Linked DNA regions of Alkalihalophilus pseudofirmus. The protein of the gene in region 2 binds, or shares a complex with, the protein of the main gene of each other region. Links are inferred from orthologs where the notes say so. Each region holds a gene or a part of one and is shown on either strand. Other genes may lie near its edges.

Region 1 (5,568 bases), 3.0 Mb from region 2 along the record:
CAGGTCGTCCAGTACTTCTTGGTATCACAAAAGCTTCTCTTGAAACGGATTCCTTCTTATCAGCTGCTTCGTTCCAAGAAACGACTCGTGTCTTAACTGATGCAGCAATTAAAGGAAAACGTGATGAGTTGCTAGGTCTTAAAGAAAATGTTATTATCGGTAAGTTGGTTCCAGCGGGAACTGGTATGGACCGCTACCGCCACTTGAATATTTTATCTACTCATGATGATAATCAAGAAGAAGCGGAAGCTGCTGTACTAGAAGAAGTAGGAACTCACGAATAAAAACTATTAATAAGTGGTTGACACACATATATCAGGGTGATAAGATATCAAAGTGTGCCTCAGAACCTGTTGCTTTGGAGGATGAACAATGTCTTATGAAAAAGTAAAGCAGGCTAGTAACCTTATTATAGGTACTAAGCAAACATTAAAGGCGCTAGAGATCGGTGAGGTTTGTGAACTGGTTGTAGCAGAAGATGCTGATACTCGTGTTGTATACAAAGTTGAAGCGTTAGCGAAGTCAAAGCAAATCCCGGTTTATTATGTTGACTCAATGAAAAAGCTTGGTAAAGCTTGTGGCATTGAAGTCGGTGCAGCCACTGTTGCTTTAAGGAAGTAATCGTGTTTTTGCCATTCGGGGCGATCCGCATGGCAAAAACTTTACTTTTGCCTAAATATGAACCACCAGGATCAGTGGTCTTATCTTTTTAAAAGAGAGGAGGAAAAATAATGCCTACTATTAACCAATTAATCCGTAAAGGACGCGTTGCTAAAGTTAAGAATTCTGATTCACCAGCACTTAACAAAGGGTACAACAGCTTTAAGAAGAATCAAACAAACCTTTCTTCTCCTCAAAAGCGTGGTGTTTGTACTCGTGTTGGTACAATGACTCCGAAGAAACCGAACTCGGCTCTTCGTAAGTATGCACGTGTTCGTTTAACGAACCAAATTGAGGTAACGGCATACATCCCAGGTATCGGTCACAACCTACAAGAGCACAGTGTTGTTCTTATCCGTGGCGGCCGTGTAAAAGATTTACCAGGGGTTCGTTACCACATCGTACGTGGTGCGCTTGATACAGCAGGTGTACAAAATCGTATGCAAGGACGTTCTAAGTATGGTACAAAGCGTCCAAAAGATAAAAAGTAATTAAAAAAATAATTGTTTAAATGTTGAAAGGAGGGGAAACAATGCCTCGTAAAGGTCCAGTTACTCGTCGCGATGTATTACCAGATCCTATTTATAATTCAAAACTAGTTACACGTCTAATCAACCGTATTATGGTTGATGGAAAGCGTGGGGTTGCTCAAACAATCCTATATAATGCGTTTGAATTAGTGAAGGAACGTAGCGGAAAAGACCCTATGGAAGTATTTGATCAAGCGCTTAAGAACATTATGCCTGTTCTTGAAGTTAAAGCTCGTCGTGTTGGTGGTGCTAACTACCAAGTGCCGATCGAAGTTAAGCCTGAGCGTCGTACAACTTTAGGTCTTCGTTGGTTAGTAAACTATTCACGTCTTCGTGGAGAAAAAACGATGGAAGAGCGTTTAGCTTATGAAATCTTAGATGCTGCTAACAACGCTGGTGCTTCTGTTAAGAAGCGTGAAGATACTCATAAGATGGCTGAAGCGAACAAAGCGTTTGCTCACTATCGTTGGTAAGATTTTATTCTTATTAAATAAATCGTATGAAATAGGAAGGAGAAATACCCCATGGCAAGAGAGTTCTCCTTAAAAGATACGCGTAATATCGGCATCATGGCTCACATCGATGCCGGTAAAACAACTACTACAGAGCGCGTACTTTTTTACACAGGTCGTATTCATAAAATTGGTGAAACGCACGAAGGTGCTTCACAAATGGACTGGATGGCACAGGAGCAAGAACGTGGTATCACGATCACTTCTGCTGCTACAACGGCTGCTTGGAAAGACCATCGTATTAACATCATTGATACACCAGGACACGTAGACTTCACAGTTGAAGTTGAACGTTCATTACGTGTATTAGATGGTGCTGTAGCGGTATTAGATGCTCAATCGGGTGTTGAACCACAAACAGAAACAGTATGGCGTCAAGCAACAACTTATGGTGTACCACGTGTCGTTTTCGTTAACAAAATGGACAAGACTGGTGCAGACTTCTTGTACTCTGTTGGAACGATTCATGATCGTCTTCAAGCAAATGCACACCCTATCCAATTACCAATTGGTGCTGAGGATGATTTCAATGGTATCATTGATCTTATCGAAATGGTTGCATACTTCTATGAAGATGACCTAGGTACTCGTACTGAAGCGAAAGAAATTCCTGAAGAGTATAAAGAACAAGCTCAAGAATATCGTGAGAAATTAGTTGAAGCAGCTGCTGAACTAGATGAAGAACTCATGATGAAATACTTAGAGGGCGAAGAGTTAACGAATGATGAACTCAAGGCTGCAATCCGTAAAGGTACTTGTAACGTTGAATTCTACCCAGTTATCTGTGGTTCTGCATTCAAAAACAAAGGTGTTCAATTAATGCTTGATGCAGTACTTGATTACCTTCCTTCACCACTTGATGTACCTGCAATTAAAGGTACAGTACCTGACTCTGAAGAAGAAGTAACTCGTGAACCTGGTGATGACAACCCGTTTTCAGCACTTGCGTTTAAAGTTATGACTGACCCATTTGTAGGTAAGTTAACATTCTTCCGTGTTTACTCTGGTACACTAGATTCAGGTTCTTATGTTAAGAACTCAACTAAGGATAAGCGCGAGCGTGTTGGTCGTATCCTTCAAATGCATGCAAACTCACGTGAGGAAATCTCTACGGTTTACTCTGGTGATATCGCTGCTGCTGTTGGTCTAAAAGATACAACAACTGGTGACACTCTATGTGATGAAAAGAATCTTGTTATTCTTGAGTCAATGGAATTCCCAGAGCCGGTTATCTCATTATCAGTAGAGCCAAAGTCTAAAGCTGACCAAGATAAGATGGGTATGGCATTAGCTAAGCTCGCTGAGGAAGATCCAACTTTCCGTACTGAAACAAACGAAGAAACTGGTCAAACGATTATTTCTGGTATGGGTGAACTTCACCTTGATATCATCGTTGACCGTATGAAACGTGAGTTTAAAGTAGAGGCTAACGTTGGTGCTCCACAAGTATCTTACCGTGAAACGATCCGTCAAACGGCTCAAGTTGAAGGTAAGTTCGTTCGTCAATCTGGTGGTCGTGGACAATTTGGTCACGTTTGGGTAGAATTCTCTCCAAACGAAGAGGGTGCAGGTTTCGAATTCGAAAATGCAATCGTCGGTGGATCAGTTCCTCGTGAATACATCGGATCTGTAGAACAAGGTATTGAAGAAGCTCTTGGCAACGGTATGGTTGCTGGATACCCTGTAATCGACATTAAAGCGAAGCTTTATGATGGTTCTTACCATGATGTCGATTCAAGTGAGATGGCGTTTAAAATTGCTGCATCTATGGCACTTAAAAACGCTAAAACTAAGTGTAAGCCAGTATTACTTGAGCCATTAATGAAAGTTGAAGTTGTTATTCCTGAAGAGTACATGGGTGATGTAATGGGTGACGTTACAGCACGTCGTGGACGCGTTGAGGGTATGGAAGCACGCGGTAACGCACAAACAGTTAAAGCGTTCGTTCCACTAGCTGAAATGTTCGGGTATGCAACATCATTACGTTCACGTACTCAAGGACGCGGAACGTACTCAATGTTCTTTGACCACTACGAAGAAGTTCCTAAGAGCGTAGCGGAAGAGATCATTAAAAAGCAAAACGGTCAGTAATAACGTTTTGTAATTGTTTCATACAACGTTTTGTTGTAAGCTAAGAAAGGTGATATTCGTATGGATATGGCACCTTTCTTATTCATAAAAAAACTTACTATTGTTTATTTAAGGGAGGAAATTAATCATGGGTAAAGAAAAATTCGACCGCTCGAAAACGCATGCCAATATCGGTACTATTGGACACGTTGACCATGGTAAAACAACTTTAACAGCTGCAATCACAACTGTACTTGCTAAGCGTTCTGGTAAAGGTGCTGCAATGGCGTATGACGCTATCGATGGTGCTCCAGAAGAGCGTGAGCGCGGTATCACAATCTCAACTGCACACGTTGAGTACGAAACTGATAACCGTCACTATGCACACGTTGACTGCCCAGGACATGCTGACTATGTTAAAAACATGATCACTGGTGCTGCACAAATGGACGGCGGTATCTTAGTAGTATCTGCTGCTGATGGCCCAATGCCGCAAACTCGTGAGCACATCCTTCTTTCTCGTCAAGTAGGTGTACCTTACCTTGTTGTATTCTTAAACAAATGTGACATGGTAGATGACGAAGAGCTACTTGAATTAGTAGAAATGGAAGTACGTGACCTTCTTTCTGAGTATGACTTCCCTGGTGACGATGTACCTGTTATCCAAGGTTCTGCTCTTAAAGCACTTGAAGGTGACGAAGCATACGAAGAAAAAATTATCGAACTTATGGCTGCTGTAGATGATTACATCCCTACTCCAGAGCGCGATAAAGAAAAGCCATTCATGATGCCAGTTGAGGATGTATTCTCAATCACTGGTCGTGGTACGGTTGCTACTGGTCGTGTAGAGCGTGGACAACTTAATGTTGGTGACGTAATTGACATCATCGGTTTAGCAGAAGAGCCATCTTCTACTACTTGTACAGGAGTAGAAATGTTCCGCAAGCTTCTTGACTATGCTGAAGCTGGTGACAACATTGGTGCACTTCTTCGTGGGGTTTCACGTGACCAAGTTCAACGTGGACAAGTACTTGCTAAGCCAGGTAGTATTACTCCACACACAAACTTCAAAGCTGAAGTTTATGTTCTTTCAAAAGAAGAGGGTGGACGTCACACTCCATTCTTCTCAAACTACCGTCCTCAGTTCTACTTCCGTACAACTGATGTAACTGGAATCATCAACCTTCCAGAAGGTGTTGAGATGGTAATGCCTGGTGACAACATCGAAATGACTGTTGAACTAATTTCACCAATCGCAATCGAAGAAGGTACTAAGTTCTCTATCCGTGAGGGTGGACGTACTGTAGGTGCTGGTGTCGTAGCTACAATCACTAAGTAATTATATTACTTTCTGATAGAAAGCATCTTGGTCTTCCAAGGTGCTTTCTTTTTTTATGCAATTAATTTCGATAAAACCTTGCAATTATTCATAGGTGTCGTTATAATAGTAGGAGTGTGCCCAACATAAAAACTTTTACTTGATTTAGGTCATGTACCTATGTATAATGTTGAATGTTGGTCATTGGCAGCGATGATGTGGAAGGTTGCTGATACACCCGGCCCCTTTGCCATGGCAGGGTGTAGGAAATTTTCACGGAGTATGTCTGTTTATAAAATGGACGATAAAGGAGGGGCTATAATGGCAAAGCAAAAGATTCGTATTCGTTTAAAGGCGTATGATCATCGTGTTCTTGATCAATCAGCAGAGAAGATTGTAGACACTGCAAAGCGTTCAGGTGCTAATGTATCTGGTCCGATTCCACTTCCAACTGAGAAGTCGGTTTACACAGTTCTTC
Region 2 (8,241 bases):
AAAGTGTCCAACTTTATGGGTCCAGTGCAAAAGCCCGAGGAAGCTCACTAGCTCCCCACGAAAAGCGAAGCATATTTCAGTAGCGGCGCTATAGACCGCATCTTAAATGTTTATCCTTTATCCTTCATCCGTTTATTTTTACTTTGATTTAATTTCCTCTGCTTTTCGCTCCAGCTCAGAACTGAGCGAAGCCATTTCATGCGCTGTCTCGTGAATATGCTCTATAGAAGAGATCACGTAGTCAACATCTTCTTTATTTTTCTTAAATAATTCAATATAATGTTCCATTTCCATTTGAACGGTTTCAAGACCATATTTAACAGTCGTCATCTTTTCACTAGAACCTGATCTTGCGGTATTCATTGTCGTCATTTGCGAGACGAGAGCTTGTATCGTTTTGTTACTGTCATTAATTAAGTGTGAAATGGAGCTGCTCATTTCTTTAGATTGTTCAGCAAGCTTTCTAACTTCGTGAGCTACTACTGAAAAGCCCTTTCCATGTTCTCCTGCTCTAGCAGCTTCAATGGAGGCATTTAATGCTAATAGATTCGTTTGGTCAGAGATTGTTTCGATTTCGTTCGTCATTTTCATAATGTTTTTTGAGATGTCTTTTAATTGATCTGTTTGAGTGATCGTTTGTATGACTTGTTCTTCTAACATTTCAAAAGTAGTGAACATACTGTTTACATCATTTACATTTTTATGAAGCAGACCTTGTAAATTCTGACTCGATTTCACCGTATTGTCTGTTTCTAGTCCTATTTGCTTCGCTTTGTGAGTCGTTGAAGTAGTCGATGCCTCTGTTTTGTTTATCGTTGATGCGAGCTCCTGGCTAATAGATAAGAGTTCTTGTTGCAAGACTTGATTTGACTCGTGTAAATCGTTTAGCTGTCTCATTTTTGATTGAAGATACTCCTCAACAATTAATTGAGAATCAAAATTAAATCGCCCTGTTAAAGCAAGAATGTAATTTGTTAGTTTATCTGGTTCCTTAAAAAAGTTCGATACCAGCTGTGGAATGATTAATTGTAAAAAGACTTGATACGTTGCTAAAAACCACGCAATCGGAAGGTCACTATTATTATGAACACTTCCTACTTTTTGTTTCTTTCTTATATCTTCTAAGGATACATCCCCTTCTACAACGTTTTTTAAATAATAAAGAAAAACCCCTTTAAGCCGCTCTCTAGTTGAATGTGTTTCAGCTATCTTCTTTAAGTGTGGAAAAGAATACACATGATCTAATATTGCTTCTAAAAGAGCATCTGCATGTTCATCAACAAACGCCTGCAACTCCTGCAAGTGCTCTGTACTTTGTGTTGAAAATCCCATATAGGCCATGCGCATATCTATTTCTTTATCGTTGATTGTATGAGGCAATCCTGTATTGATTGTTAAGCTTGGTTTGTAAGTGGATTTTTTCGTTTTAAATGGGAAAACCATTTGTCCATCTCCCTTATGCAGGAGTTTCATTTATACACTCCGTACAAGTTTTATTTATTTTATGTATAATCATTATGAATTTAGACAGGGGTGTTTGTCAAAGGAAATAGGTCAAATGACTCGTTTGTTTTTAAAATATTGGTAGGGATGTTTTTTCTGAATGCTCCTAAAGGTCTGTTCTCGTTGTAATTCAGGGATCAAGCTGATAAACTGAAAAGAATAACTTAAAATAAATGGTTAATGCTAGTAAACACAGAATAGTAAGCAACATGTCAAAAAGAGTGGAGCGATTCCATGGACGGCAAAAAAACGAATAAAAAAGATACAAATGTAATCTTATACCCAGGTCTTGTTAAACGCTTAATTGAAAAGGGAATGGATGCTCTAAAAGCGAAGGATGCAACGGCAGCTTACAATCATTTCCTTACAGCAGAGCAATATGAACCCGATCACCCGCAAGTAAGATTTGGAAAAGTATTGAGTCTTGTGGAGCTTGGTAGATTAGAAGAAGCGGTTACTCATACGAGTGCTCTTTTAAATGAAGGAATTGGGGAATATTACGATAATCTTCAAGTACATATTTCTTTGTTGGTGCAATTAGGCCACTATCAAGAAGTAGTAAATATGCTAGAAGCAGTTTTGAGTGAAAATAATGTGCCTGCTCAATTTGCTGAATCGTTTTATCAGCTGCTTCATTTCAGCAGACAGATGATCGATGACTCTGTATTACTTGCAAATATTGATGACGAAACGATGAATGAAAGTCAAGATGATGAGCAATCTGTCATCCAAGAAATAAGCAATGATTTAAAAAGCGGTTCGATTGAGATACAGTGGAAGGCCTTGCAGGTTTTAAAGGATCGTCCATATAATGATGCCTTGGAAGTGTTAGTAACATACATAGAAGATTCACAAAAAGATTGGCTGCTGCGAAGCTTTGCCTTAGAGATTTTACATACAAAGAACTACCACGCGGAAGTCTACATAAAAAAATCTACAAAAGAACAAAAAGTCATCCCTAGTCAATTAAAAGCAGTGAATGAGCAGCCTTTTGCTGTAGAAGTAAAAGAGGCGCTGCAAGACAGCTTAGAGCATAAAGATCCTCTATTAAAAGAGATGGCAGAACAAATTGGCGGCTTGCATTTATTTGCCTGGTATCCATTTATTCCGACCCCTGAAAATGCTTCCTTATGGGCTGCCGTTTATCACCTTCTTGCAAGTGAGAGACTTGGGCTTGATGAATCGATCAGTGAAATAGCCGATTTGTATAGTACTGATGATGAGGCATTAGAAAAAAGAGCTAGAGAAGTTGCTAAACTAGAAGAAAAAGTATTTGAGGCATATACTCATTTTATGCAATAAAAGATGGGTAAACAGCTTCACTAAAAAGTAGATTTTAGTCAAGGGGAGAATCAAAACAAGATTGATTTGAAAACACATAGTGTTATGTTATAATAGAATGGTTGTAAATCATGAACAGTATAAAAATCGTTCGCATTGCGAACATGTGTATAGTTGGAGGGAAAGAGTTATGACTGCAAAATGGGAAAAGTTAGAAGGAAACGAAGGCGTTTTAACAATTGATGTTGAAGCAGAGAAAGTAGATGCTGCACTTGATGCTGCATTCAAAAAGGTAGCAAAGAAAGTAAACGTACCAGGATTCCGTAAAGGAAAAGTACCTCGTTCTTTATTTGAAAAACAATTTGGTGTAGAAGCTCTATATCAAGATGCATTAGATATTCTTCTGCCAGAAGCGTATGCTGCTGCAATCGATGAGACAAACATTGAGCCTGTAGATCGTCCTGAGATCGATATCGAAACAATGGAAAAAGGAAGCAACCTTGTTTTCACTGCTAAAGTTGTTGTGAAGCCAGAAGTTACTCTAGGCGAGTACAAAGGTCTTGAAGTAGAAGAGCAAGAGACAACAGTAACAGATGAGGATGTAGAAGCAGAACTTACTCAGCTTCAAAACCGTCATGCTGAACTAGTTGTTGTTGAAGACGGCGCAATCGAAAACGGCGATACTGCTGTTATCGACTTTGAAGGTTTCGTTGACGGCACTGCTTTTGAAGGCGGACAAGCTGAAAACTATTCACTTGAAATTGGTTCAAACCAATTCATCCCTGGATTTGAAGAGCAATTAGTTGGTCTTAAAGCTGGAGACGAAAAAGATGTAGAAGTAAACTTCCCAGAAGAATACCATGCTGAAGATTTAGCTGGTAAAGCTGCTACATTCAAAGTGAAAGTACATGATATTAAGCGTAAAGAGTTACCTGCACTTGACGATGAGTTTGCTAAAGATGCAAATGAAAATGTAGAAACTCTTGATGAGCTTAAAAAAGAAATCAAAGATAAGCTTCAAAAAGAAAAAGAGCAAGCGGCTGACACTGAAATCCGTGACACTCTAGTTGAAAAAGCAGCTGAAAATGCTACAGTTGACATTCCAGAAGCTATGGTAACAACTGAAACAGACCGCATGCTTCAAGAGTTCGAACAACGCCTGCAAATGCAAGGTATGAACCTTGAAATGTACTACCAATTCGCTGGTCAAGATGAGGAAGCGATGCGTGAGCAGTTCAAAAAAGATGCAGAAAAACGTGTACGCATTAACCTTACTCTAGAAGCAATTGCTAATGCAGAAAACATTGAAGCAACAGATGCAGATGTTGATGCTGAACTAGAAAAAATGGCTGAAATGTACCAACGTTCTGTTGAAGAATTAAAAACAATCTTCGCTGCGCAAGGCGGAACTGAAGGCATTAAAGGTGACCTTAAAATCCAAAAAGCTGTTGAATTGCTTGTTGAAAACAGCAAAAAAGCATAACTTTAGGTTTGAGTTTAATCAAAAGGTGATAAATAAGACAAGGCGCACAATTTGTGCCTTGTCTTTATCTCATTTAAAAGACTTCTAAGAAATCTGTCCGTTGTGAGGTATGTTTCTAATCTCTTATGAACAAGATGTATGTAGCGCATCAAGTAATCCATACATGTATACTCGTCAGATCAATATTCTCCTAAGTGATAATCGTATCATTCTTTAAAACTTTGAACGAAGAAAGTTTGAATGAAGAAAGAGGATTTTTTAGGGTGAATCTTGAATGTATACTAAATCCACACATAAACTAAATAAAGAAAGAACTTGTCAGCATGATAAGGTAAGTAGTTTGAATTATTTGTACATAGCAGCAGAGCTTTTTTTAACGGGTTTTACGGGTTATGTGTTACAATGGCTTGACGAAGCTAATGAACCATGCCCATCATACTTTCATTTACGTCGTGTATAACTCTCCATGAAGGGTCATCAATAGGCAAAAGATGACACTTGATGGTAAAATATTCGTGAGGGGTGATTTGATGTTTAAATTTAATGAAGATAAAGGACAGCTTAAATGTTCTTTTTGTGGAAAAACTCAAGATCAGGTCCGTAAGTTAGTTGCAGGTCCTGGTGTGTATATATGTGATGAATGTATTGAACTTTGCACGGAAATCGTAGAAGAGGAGCTTGGCGGTGAAGAGGAAGTTGAATTCCAAGAGGTTCCTAAGCCTCAAGAGATCCGTCAAATCTTAGATGATTATGTAATTGGTCAAGATCAAGCGAAGAAGTCGCTCTCAGTCGCTGTTTACAATCATTATAAGCGTATTAACTCCATGAACCGCTCTGAAGAAGTGGAGCTGGCTAAAAGTAATATCGCGATGATTGGACCGACAGGAAGCGGGAAAACTCTTCTTGCTCAGACGTTAGCCCGCATTCTAAATGTTCCTTTCGCGATCGCTGATGCAACATCGCTTACAGAAGCAGGTTATGTAGGGGAAGATGTCGAGAACATCTTACTTAAATTAATTCAAGCTGCTGATTATGATGTGGAGAAAGCAGAAAAAGGAATTATCTATATTGATGAGATTGATAAAGTAGCTCGCAAATCTGAAAATCCTTCGATTACAAGAGATGTTTCAGGTGAAGGCGTGCAGCAAGCATTACTGAAGATCCTTGAAGGAACAACAGCAAGCGTTCCTCCTCAAGGCGGACGTAAGCATCCTCATCAAGAATTTATTCAAATTGATACAACGAATGTATTGTTCATCTGCGGCGGCGCATTTGATGGAATCGAGCAGATTATCAAACGCCGTTTAGGTAAAAAGGTGATCGGTTTTGGTTCAGAAGTGAAGCAAGAAGAATTGAAGCCAGGCGAATACCTAAGCAAAGTATTACCAGAAGATCTTCTGCGCTTTGGTCTGATCCCAGAATTTATCGGCCGTCTTCCGGTTATCTCAAGTCTTGAGCCGCTTGATACAGATGCTCTTGTTGAGATTCTGACGAAGCCTAAAAATGCTCTAGTAAAGCAATACCAAAAATTGCTTGAGCTTGATGATGTCGAACTAGAGTTCACTGATGAGGCATTAGTGGAAATTGCGAAAAAAGCGATCGAGCGTAAAACAGGAGCACGTGGCCTTCGTTCGATTATTGAGGGAATCATGCTAGATGTAATGTTTGATCTTCCTTCGCGTTCAGATGTTGTAACATGTGTGATCCATGATAAATGTATCACTGAAAATGCACTGCCAATCTTAAAAACAGAAGATGGTACTGAAATTTCGCTGTCTAAAGAAGAGCCTAAGGAAAGTGCTTAATGCTTCTTAAACACATCTCCCAATGCGGAGATGTGTTTTTTTATATTGTAATCTCAGGCTTCCTGCATGAATTTATAGAAGTAATGAGTTTTGTGGTTAGTGTCCTTGTTGTCGGTCATACTAATAAAAACAAATTAAGCAACAAATCAATTTAAAGTAAAAAGACAATTTAACTGAGAAGAACAATCGAATCAGAAAAACAATTTATGACGACATCAGGAGGTTACAGGATGAATTGGACAGGTATTGCTTTTATCATTCAGTTAGTGTTTGGCGTGATTATCGGGGTTTACTTTTGGAATTTGTTAAAAACTCAACGCAACCAACGTGTGACCATTGATAGAGATTCAAAAAAAGAGATGGAACAATTAAGAAAGATGAGAGAAATTCAGTTAAGCGAACCTCTATCGGAGAAAGTAAGACCGATCAGTTTTGATGATATTGTAGGGCAGGAAGAAGGAATCAGGTCATTGCGTGCGGCGTTATGCGGACCTAATCCTCAACACGTTATTGTCTATGGACCGCCTGGTGTCGGTAAGACAGCTGCTGCACGTTTAGTATTAGAAGAGGCAAAAAAGAACAGCCAATCCCCATTTCGTCAAGATGCTGTGTTCGTTGAATTAGATGGAACCACAGCAAGGTTTGATGAAAGAGGAATTGCTGATCCGTTAATTGGATCAGTTCATGATCCGATTTATCAAGGAGCAGGAGCGATGGGACAAGCCGGAATTCCACAGCCTAAGCACGGAGCTGTGACGAAGGCTCATGGCGGGGTATTATTTATTGATGAAATTGGTGAGCTTCATTCCATTCAGTTAAATAAATTATTAAAGGTGCTAGAAGACCGTAAAGTATTCCTCGAGAGTGCGTATTATAGTGAAGAAAATCAGCAAATTCCAAAACATATTCATGAGATTTTTCAAAAAGGACTGCCGGCAGATTTTAGAATGATCGGAGCAACAACAAGAACACCTCAAGAGCTGCCTCCGGCCATCAGATCAAGGTGTCTTGAAGTGTATTTCCGTGCCTTAAAGCCACAGGAAATTATCTTGATTGCTCAAAAAGCGATTAATAAGCTTTCTTTTAAAGCAGAAGAAAGTGCACTAGAGAGAATCGCTAAATATGCAACAAATGGACGTGAAGCTGTAAATATTGTTCAAATCGCTTCTGGTGTCGCGACCTCAGAAGGGCGAGAAGAAGTCACACTGCGTGATGTAGAATGGGTGCTGCATGCCAGTCAGCTTACACCTCGTCCGGAGCGTAAGATTCATGAAAATTCTGCGGTAGGGTTAGTGAATGGTCTTGCTGTATTTGGACCGAATATGGGCGCCTTGCTTGAAATTGAAGTGAATGTGATCGATAACCCTGGCAAAGGAACGGTAAATATAACAGGTATTGCAGAGGAAGAAAGTACAGGCAATCAAATGCGTTCAATAAGAAGAAAAAGTATGGCTAAAGGCTCTGTGGAAAATGTCGTAACGGTTCTTAGAAGAATGGGCATCCCCACTCAGGATTATGATGTCCATGTGAACTTTCCGGGAGGAGGACCTGTTGATGGTCCGTCTGCCGGAACCGCCATCGCCACTGGTATTTTCTCTGCCATTCAAAAGCAAAAAATAAAAAATACTGTAGCGATGACAGGAGAGCTTGGGATCCATGGCTCAGTTAAGCCGATCGGAGGAGTGGTAGCCAAAGTAGAAGCGGCTAAGCTTGCCGGTGCCACAACCGTGATTATCCCTAAAGAAAACGAACAAGCAATCTTGCAAGAGGTAAAGGGCATTGAGATTGTTGCAGTCACTCATTTAGATGAAGTGTTAGAGCTTGCGCTAGAAGCAGTTGAAACAGAGGAAGCTGTTATTCCAGCGAGTACAAGTCTTGATTCTTCGATTACCCCGGTATAGGCCAGAAACTTTGTTCTGACGACTATCATTAGACAAAGAATGGGGGATAAGATAAAATTAATGAAGATCAAATTCGAATCTTTTAGCAATTAAACCAGAACAATCCAATAACATTTTACACTTAAACGATTTGTTTAGGTTAACGTATGGGTGATTAGGGTATTGATTCGGAACTAGGAAATTTGGAGGTGTATGCGGATGGTCGCAGAAAAGACAAAACGACGAATTCCGCTTCTGCCTTTACGCGGGCTGCTCGTCTTTCCATCGA

What was found.
Region 1: the proteins of tig (region 2) and rpsG are in contact, whole or in part, in a crystal structure (PDB 3GTY), measured with the Thermotoga maritima proteins. The link is inferred for Alkalihalophilus pseudofirmus from one-to-one orthologs. Residues at the interface, in WP_004081061.1 of Thermotoga maritima: Glu122, Val124, Val129, Leu130, Tyr133, Glu188, Gly259, Ile262, Tyr263, Glu266, Ser270, Glu273, Gln274, Glu277, Arg308, Gln311, Ile312, Ser315, Tyr316, Glu325, Arg329, Arg336, Leu363, Phe366, Trp367, Arg373, Leu377, Arg381, Leu384, Glu387; in WP_004081843.1 of Thermotoga maritima: Lys34, Lys52, Lys55, Glu59, Arg62, Gln63, Glu66, Asn67, Lys69, Val71, Arg95, Ala109, Lys110, Lys111, Gly112, Arg113, Pro114, Glu117, Glu121, Ile124, Ala125, Tyr127, Asn128, Asn129, Thr130, Gly131, Lys135, Asp139, Arg142, Met143.

Annotation. Positions count from the first base shown.
Region 1 is NZ_CP117835.1:136,478-142,045, forward strand. Bases 1-2,927 are described here. They hold rpsG (30S ribosomal protein S7), read left to right. Parts: upstream 1-1,192; coding sequence 1,193-1,663; downstream 1,664-2,927. Other genes in these bases: rpoC (DNA-directed RNA polymerase subunit beta'), read left to right, coding at 1-284; PQ478_RS00675 (50S ribosomal protein L7ae-like protein), read left to right, coding at 373-621; rpsL (30S ribosomal protein S12), read left to right, coding at 732-1,151; fusA (elongation factor G), read left to right, coding at 1,715-2,927. In the rest of the region: more of fusA, read left to right, coding at 2,928-3,793; tuf (elongation factor Tu), read left to right, coding at 3,921-5,111; rpsJ (30S ribosomal protein S10), read left to right, coding at 5,412-5,568.
Region 2 is NZ_CP117835.1:3,133,535-3,141,775, reverse strand. What follows is about bases 2,163-5,120. They hold tig (trigger factor), read left to right. Parts: upstream 2,163-2,974; coding sequence 2,975-4,267; downstream 4,268-5,120. Other genes in these bases: clpX (ATP-dependent protease ATP-binding subunit ClpX), read left to right, coding at 4,798-5,120; PQ478_RS16710 (tetratricopeptide repeat protein), read left to right, coding at 2,163-2,805. In the rest of the region: PQ478_RS16715 (globin-coupled sensor protein), read right to left, coding at 139-1,443; more of PQ478_RS16710, read left to right, coding at 1,738-2,162; more of clpX, read left to right, coding at 5,121-6,072; ATP-dependent protease LonB, read left to right, coding at 6,303-7,973; lon (endopeptidase La), read left to right, coding at 8,172-8,241. UniProt on the Bacillus subtilis protein: Involved in protein export. Acts as a chaperone by maintaining the newly synthesized protein in an open conformation. Functions as a peptidyl-prolyl cis-trans isomerase.